DNA from 3 places in the Streptantibioticus cattleyicolor NRRL 8057 genome. Region 1 is predicted to be linked to each of the others. Evidence: riboswitches for the same ligand, from Rfam matches in the RefSeq annotation. Region 1 holds a riboswitch; each other region holds the start of a gene.

The links. A riboswitch is a leader RNA that binds a small molecule or an ion and turns the genes downstream of it on or off. The one in region 1 is predicted to bind cobalamin.
Region 2: another riboswitch for cobalamin. It lies ahead of SCATT_RS28735 (ABC transporter substrate-binding protein); the one in region 1 lies ahead of SCATT_RS19315 (ribonucleoside-diphosphate reductase subunit alpha).
Region 3: another riboswitch for cobalamin. It lies ahead of cobN (cobaltochelatase subunit CobN); the one in region 1 lies ahead of SCATT_RS19315 (ribonucleoside-diphosphate reductase subunit alpha).

The regions. Positions count from the first base shown of each region.
Region 1 covers NC_017586.1:4,375,389-4,377,581, forward strand. The annotation lists gene SCATT_RS19315 (ribonucleoside-diphosphate reductase subunit alpha) at 1-1,310, opposite strand, end outside; adenosylcobalamin-variant (AdoCbl-variant) riboswitch at 1,465-1,562, opposite strand; partial or broken gene mctP (monocarboxylate uptake permease MctP) at 1,720-2,193, opposite strand, start outside.
Region 2 covers NC_017585.1:268,556-270,748, reverse strand. The annotation lists gene SCATT_RS28740 (FecCD family ABC transporter permease) at 1-251, opposite strand, end outside; gene SCATT_RS28735 (ABC transporter substrate-binding protein) at 248-1,282, opposite strand; cobalamin riboswitch at 1,323-1,503, opposite strand; gene SCATT_RS28730 ((2Fe-2S)-binding protein) at 1,594-2,193, shown strand, end outside.
Region 3 covers NC_017585.1:328,550-330,742, forward strand. The annotation lists gene cobN (cobaltochelatase subunit CobN) at 1-1,327, opposite strand, end outside; cobalamin riboswitch at 1,391-1,542, opposite strand; gene cobG (precorrin-3B synthase) at 1,588-2,193, shown strand, end outside.

The DNA of each region.
Region 1 (2,193 bases):
ATCTCGGTGCACAGGTTGGAGGAGTGCACCACGCTGCCGGGTTCGGCGGTCTGGTTGGCGGTGCGGTTGGCGGCGTCCTTGAAGGTCATCCAGCCGTTGCCGGTCTGCGCCAGGGTGCGCATCATCCGCGCGTACAGCTGCCGGGCCGGGACGCGCTTGATCTGGCGGCCGGCGGCTTCGGCGGCCCGGTAGGCGGCGTCGAACTCCTCGCCCCACAGGTCGACCAGCTCGGGCACGTCGGCGGGGGAGAACAGCGACCACTCGGCGTCCGCCTCGACCCGGCGCATGAACTCGTCGGGGATCCAGTGCGCCAGGTTGAGGTTGTGGGTGCGCCGGGCGTCCTCGCCGGTGTTGTCCCGCAGCTCCAGGAACTCCTCGACGTCGGCGTGCCAGGTCTCCAGGTAGACGCAGGCCGCGCCCTTGCGCCGGCCGCCCTGGTTGACCGCGGCCACCGAGGCGTCCAGGGTGCGCAGGAACGGCACGATGCCGTTGGAGCGGCCGTTGGTGCCGCGGATCAGCGAACCGCGGGAGCGGATCCGGCTGAACGGCAGCCCGATGCCGCCGGCGTGCTTGGAGAGCCGGGCGACCTGGTGGTAGCGCTGGTAGATCGAGTCCAGCTCGTCCAGCGGCGAGTCCAGCAGGTAGCAGGAGGACATCTGCGGGTGCCGGGTACCGGAGTTGAAGAGCGTCGGCGAGCTGGGCAGGTAGTCCAGCCGCGACATCAGCCGGTAGAGCGAGGCCACCTCCTCCACCGCCGCGGCCGAGTCGTCGGCGGCCAGCCCGCAGGCCACCCGGAGCAGGAAGTGCTGCGGGGTCTCCACCACCTGCCGGGTCACCGGGTGGCGCAGCAGGTAGCGGCTGTAGAGGGTGCGCAGCCCGAAGTAGCCGAAGCGGTCGTCGCCGGCCGGGTCGATCAGCGCGTCCAGCCGGCCGGCGTGGGCGGCGGTGAACGCGGCGGTGGCGTCCGCGATCAGCCCCTCGCGGTGGCCGGTGGCGATCGAGGAGGAGAACGAGGTCACCTGCTGGCCGGCCGCCTCCTCGGTGATGGCGCGGGCCAGCAACCGGGCGGCGAGGAAGCTGTACTGCGGGTCCTCGGAGATCAGCCCGGCCGCCGCCTCGGTGGCCAGGTCGCGCAGTTCGGCCGCGTCGGAGCCGGCGTGCCGGCCGCGCAGCGCCGCCGCCGCGACCCGGCCGGGGTCGGTGTCGGGCAGGTCGGCGGTGAGCTCCATGAGGGTGCGCAGCAGCGCGGTGCCCGGCTCGTCCGGCGGAACGGCGGTTGCTGACGCGGGGTCTGCGGGAGCGATGGTCACGGCGGTCTCCTCGTACGCGGCGGCCCCGTTGCGAGCGGGACCACGGCCGCGTACGGCATGCCGCAGACAGGGCAGGGCAGGCCGCGTCACGTCCGCAGACCCAACCCGCGAGGCCCGGACATCTGTTGCCCCTTCGGAGCAGCCCGAAGTGGCGCTGCCGGCAGGTACTCGGACTTCTCCGGCGCGTCGGGCACGCCGGGACACCGTTGCGGGGCAGTCCCGGAATCTCACCGGGTTCCCCTGCGACAGCAGCGGTGATGAGCATACATCTAGTGCCGGGTCCGTTTGCGCGGCCCTAGATGTAGTGTCCGGGGCGTGCTGGGGTACTCGTCCCCGAACGCCGACGGGCCGCCGTACCCCGGTGCGTCGGGGTACGGCGGCCCGTGCGGGGCCGGCCGCGGCCGTGGGGTCAGTGGCCGGCCGGGGCCAGCGGACGCTCCTGCTGGACGCCGGGGTCGCCGATGTCGGCGGTGTAGTCGTCCCGGGTGGTCTCGTCGGCGCCGTCCGGTGCCCCGACCGCCCGCAGCACCACGGTGAGGACCACCGCGACCACCACGTTGAGCACGAACGCCGTCATGCCGATGTAGCCGATCTGCCCGATGCCCGGGATCAGCTTGGAGCTGCCGCCGAAGTGCTTCTGCGTCGGGCTCGCCACCGACCAGGCCGCCCAGGTGCCGTAGACCATGCCGACCGCCCAGCCGGCCAGCAGCGCCCAGCGGTGGAACCAGCGGGTGTACAACCCGGCCACCAGCGACGGGAAGGTCTGCAGGATCCAGATGCCGCCCAGCAGCTGGAAGTTGATGGCCACCGTCTTGTCCATGGTGAGCACGAAGATCAGCGCGCCGACCTTGACCACCAGCGAGACCAGCTTGGAGACCTTGGT
Region 2 (2,193 bases), on a different replicon from region 1:
GCCCGCACCTGGAGGACGATCGTCTCCCGCGCCCGGGACCACTCCCGGTCCGCCCGGTCGGCGCCCAGCGCGTGCGTCACGATGGCCCACACCTGCCCGGGTGGCACCCGCACCGAGCCGACGGCGAGGCCGGCCGTGACGGAGGCGGCCAGCAGGAGCGCGAGCACCACCAGGACGACGGCGAGCCGGACCCGGCCCGGACGACGCCGACGCGGTGCGGTCTCCTCGGCCCGGGCCGCGACCGCCGTCACCGGAAACTCTCCGGGTGCAGCCCGCGCGCCAGGTCCTCCACCGCGTACGCCGACCGCACGCCCACCAGCGTCGCGGTCAACGGCACGGTGACGAACCGTTTGTTCCTGATCGCCGGGACGTCGGCCAGGGCGGGCCGGGAGAGCAGGAACGCCTTCTTCCGCTCGACGTCGCGGGCACCGCCGTAGTCGTGGACGACGATGACCTCCGGCCTGCGTGCCACCACCTGCTCCCAGGAGACGTCACCGAAGACATCGTCGAGGTCGCCGAAGACGTTCCGGCCGCCGGCCAGCCGGATCAGCTCGGTGCCGAGGCTCCCGCGGCCCGCTGTGAAGGCCGCCTTGTCACCGCTGTCGTACACGAAGACCGGCACGTCGGGACGGCACCGCACCGCGGTCACCGCCTTGCCGACCCGGCCCCGCAGCCGCGCCACCAGCCGTTCGGCCCGGTCGGACACGCCGAAGACGCGGCCGATGGTGCGGATCTCCTCGTAGGTGTCCTCCATCGTCACCCGTCCCTTGCCGCAGTATTCGCGGTTGAGGTACGTGTTGATCCCCGCGTCGGCGAACGCCTCGCGGGAACGGCCCTCGTGCTCGGCGAAGGCGCTGGCGTAGCCGCCGTAGACGAAGTCGGGGTCGGCGTCGAGAACGGTCTCGAACGACGGTGCCTTCCTGGCCAGTTGGGGTACGGACGCGTAGTCCTTCCTCAGCTCGGGCAGCACCGCCGAGTCGGGGAACGAGGTGCCCACCATGCGGTCCTTCAGGCCGAGGGAGAGCATCAGCTCGGCCGGGTGCTGGTGGATGGTGACGGCCCGGGAGGGCGGCTCGCGGTACGTGGTGCGCACACCGCAGTTGTCGACGGTGACCGGGAAGCCCTCGGCCGGTGACGCGGTGGCGTGCGGGGCGTCCGCGACGGAGGCGCCGCCCGCGCCGCAGCCGGCGGTCAGCAGCGTGAGGGACAGGGCGACCGCGGCCACCACGGCGCGCGGCGGGCGGCGCGACCGGGCCGGGCGGGGGGAACGGCGGCATGACATGCCGTGGTACACGTAAGCCTCCTGGGGAGTCCGCGCTCCTCAAACGGGCCCGCGACAGGCCAGTGTCCTGACTCCCGGATCGACGTTCCCCCCGCCTTCCCGCGCCGTGCGCAGTGGCGTGTCGAGGGGTGCACTCCCCGGTCACAGTGGCGGGACCGTGCCGGATTCGCACCGGCTTCCTGTCTCCCGTCGCGGCGATGACCCGCGTGATACTACGTTTCCCCGGGGCCGCGGCACAAAGCGGGCGCCGCCCCGTCCGCCGGACCGGAACGGCGCCCCTCTCACCGAAGTCGACAAGGAGACTCATCGTCATGCGCCCTGCCGCACCCGCCGACGCCGTCGCCGCCGCCCTGGCCGACGTCGCGTCCCTCGGCGGCTTCTTCGCCCTCACCGTGGGCGGCCCCGACGAGGGGTGGCACCCGGTCCGCCACTCCTACGCCGACGGCTTCGCCGACCTCGCCGGGGCCGTCGCCGAACGCCACGGCACCCATGAGGCACGCGTCGGCGTCTCCATCGCCCAACTCGGCCACGCCGCCCGCCTGTGGTCCCCCGTCCTCGGCTGCGCGGTGCTCCACGGCATCGTCCCGGACACCGGAGGGTTGCAGCGAGCCGACGACGCCCCGGCCCTCCGGCTGCCGCGCCCCGCCGGCTGGTACGCCGGTCGACTCCCCGATGCCGCCGCCGCGATACGTGACCAGGTGATGCCGCATCTGCGCGCCCTCGCGGCCGGTCTGCGGACCAAGGTCGCCCCGCGCCTGCTCGCCGGGAACGCCGCCTCCGCCCTCGTCGAGGCCGCCCGCACCCTGCTGGCCGCCCGCCCCGCGCTGCGCGCCCCGCTCACCGCCGTCACCACCGCGCTGCTGGACGCCGGCGACCTCGCCGGCACCGGACACGTCACCGGACCGGACCTC
Region 3 (2,193 bases), on a different replicon from region 1:
GCGGGAGGGTGGCGAACCAGCGGCGGTAGTCGGCGGCCGGTATGCGCACCGGGTTGCGGGCGAGTTGTTCCTCGGTGAGCCAGTCCTGGTCGTGGCCGCCCGCCTCGATGAGCGCCCGGATCAGTTCGTCGCCATCGCCGGAGGCGAGTCCGGGGACCTCCGCGCCGGTACCGAAGTCGTACCCCTCGTCCCGCAGCCGGCGCAGCAGCGCGACGGCGCTCGCGGGGGTGTCCAGGCCGACCGCGTTGCCGATGCGGGAGTGCTTGGTGGGGTAGGCGGAGAGCACCAGCGCGACGCGTTTGGCGGCGGGCGGGATGTGGCGCAGCCGGGCGTGGCGTACCGCGATCCCGGCCACCCGGGCGGCGCGTTCGGGGTCGGCGACGTACGCCGGGAGGCCGTCGGCGTCGATCTCCTTGAAGGAGAACGCCACGGTGATCAGCCGGCCGTCGAACTCGGGCACCGCGATCTGGCCGGCCGCGTCCAGCGGGGAGACCCCCTCGTCGCCCGCGGCCCAGTCGGCGCGCGAGCCGGTCAGGCAGAGGGCTTGCAGGATCGGGACGTCGAGGGCGGTCAGGGCGCCGGCGTCCCAGGACTCGTCGTCGCCCCCGGCGGAGGCGTCGGCGGGCCGGGTGCCGCCCGCGGCGAGGACGGTGGTGACGACGGCGTCGGCGGCCCGCAGCGCGTCGATCAGCTCCGGTTCCGGCGCCCGCAGCGAGGCGACGTACAGCGGCAGGGGCGTGCCGCCCGCGTCCTCGATCGCGTCGCACAGGGCGTGGACGAAGGCGGTGTTGCCGGCCATGTGGTGGGCGCGGTAGTAGAGCACGGCGACGACGGGGCGGCCGGTGCCGTCGTCGCGCGCGACGCGTTCCAGCGGGCCCCAGGTGGGCGCGGGCGCCGGGGGTTCGAAGCCGTGGCCGGTGAGCAGGACGGTGTCGGAGAGGAACCGGGCGAGGTGTTCGAGGTTGGCCGGGCCGCCGTGGGCGAGGTAGGCGTGGGCCTCGGCGGCGATGCCGACCGGGACCGTGGAGGCGGCCATCAGCTGGGCGTCGGGGGCCTGTTCGCCGGTGAGGACGACGACCGGGCGGCCGTCGGCGAGCAGCAGGTCGAGGCCGTCCTGCCAGGCGCGGACGCCGCCGAGGAGGCGTACCACGACCAGGGCGACGCCGTCGAGGAGGTCCGGGAGGCCGTCGAGGGGCAGCCGGGCCGGGTTGGCGAAGCGGTAGCGCACCGGGCCGCCGGCCGCGCGGGCGCTGAGCAGGTCGGTGTCGGAGGTCGACAGGAGCAGGACGCGGGGGTGCGTGTCGCGCTCCCCGGATGACGGCTGCATGCGGTCGCTGGCCTTCCTCGGGGTCCGCGCCCCGGGCGGTGTCGGATGGCTCCGCCGCGCGCCAAGTGGTGCGCGGCGGAAGGGAGTTCCTGGCTCACCCGGCCCCGGGGGGCGGGCTCACAGTGGCGGGACCGCGCCGGATTCGCACCGGGCTTCCTCCCTGGTCGCCATGGTGGCGGTGGTGGAACGGATGATCCACCGAGGAGCATAGTAAGGGGCACCGAGGAATGGCGGGGAGTACACCGGGTGCGATCATCGGTATGCTCGCGGCCATGTCAACGGCTTCCACCCCTCCGTCGTCCCAGGCCGCGGCGGTCTCGCGGGATCGCGGTGACGCCTGCCCGGGGGCGCTGCGGCTGCACGCCGCGGACGACGGGGCGCTGGCCCGCGTCCGGCTGCCCGGCGGTGTGCTGACGACCCGTCAGGCCGAAGCGCTGGGGTCGGCGGCACTGCGGCTGGGCGACGGCGACCTGCATCTGACCTCACGCGGCAACGTGCAGTTGCGCGGGCTGCCGGCCGGGTGCGGTGCCGAACTGGCCGGGCTGCTGGAGGCCGCCGGGCTGCTGCCGTCCCCGGGACACGAGCGGGTGCGCAACGTCGTCGCCTCGCCGCTGTCCGGGCTCGACGGGCACGGGCTGCGGGACGTACGGCCGTGGCTCACCGGCCTCGACGCGCTGCTGTGCGCGAGCGAAGCGGCCCGCGAGCTGTCCGGGCGCTTCCTGTTCGCGCTGGACGACGGGCGCGGGGACGTCGCCGGGCTCGGCGCCGACGTCACGGTGCGGGCGGTTCCGGACGGGGACGCCCTGGTGCGCCTCGGGGCGTCCGGGACGGCGCTGCGGGTGCCCGGCGGGCAGGCGGCGCGGGCC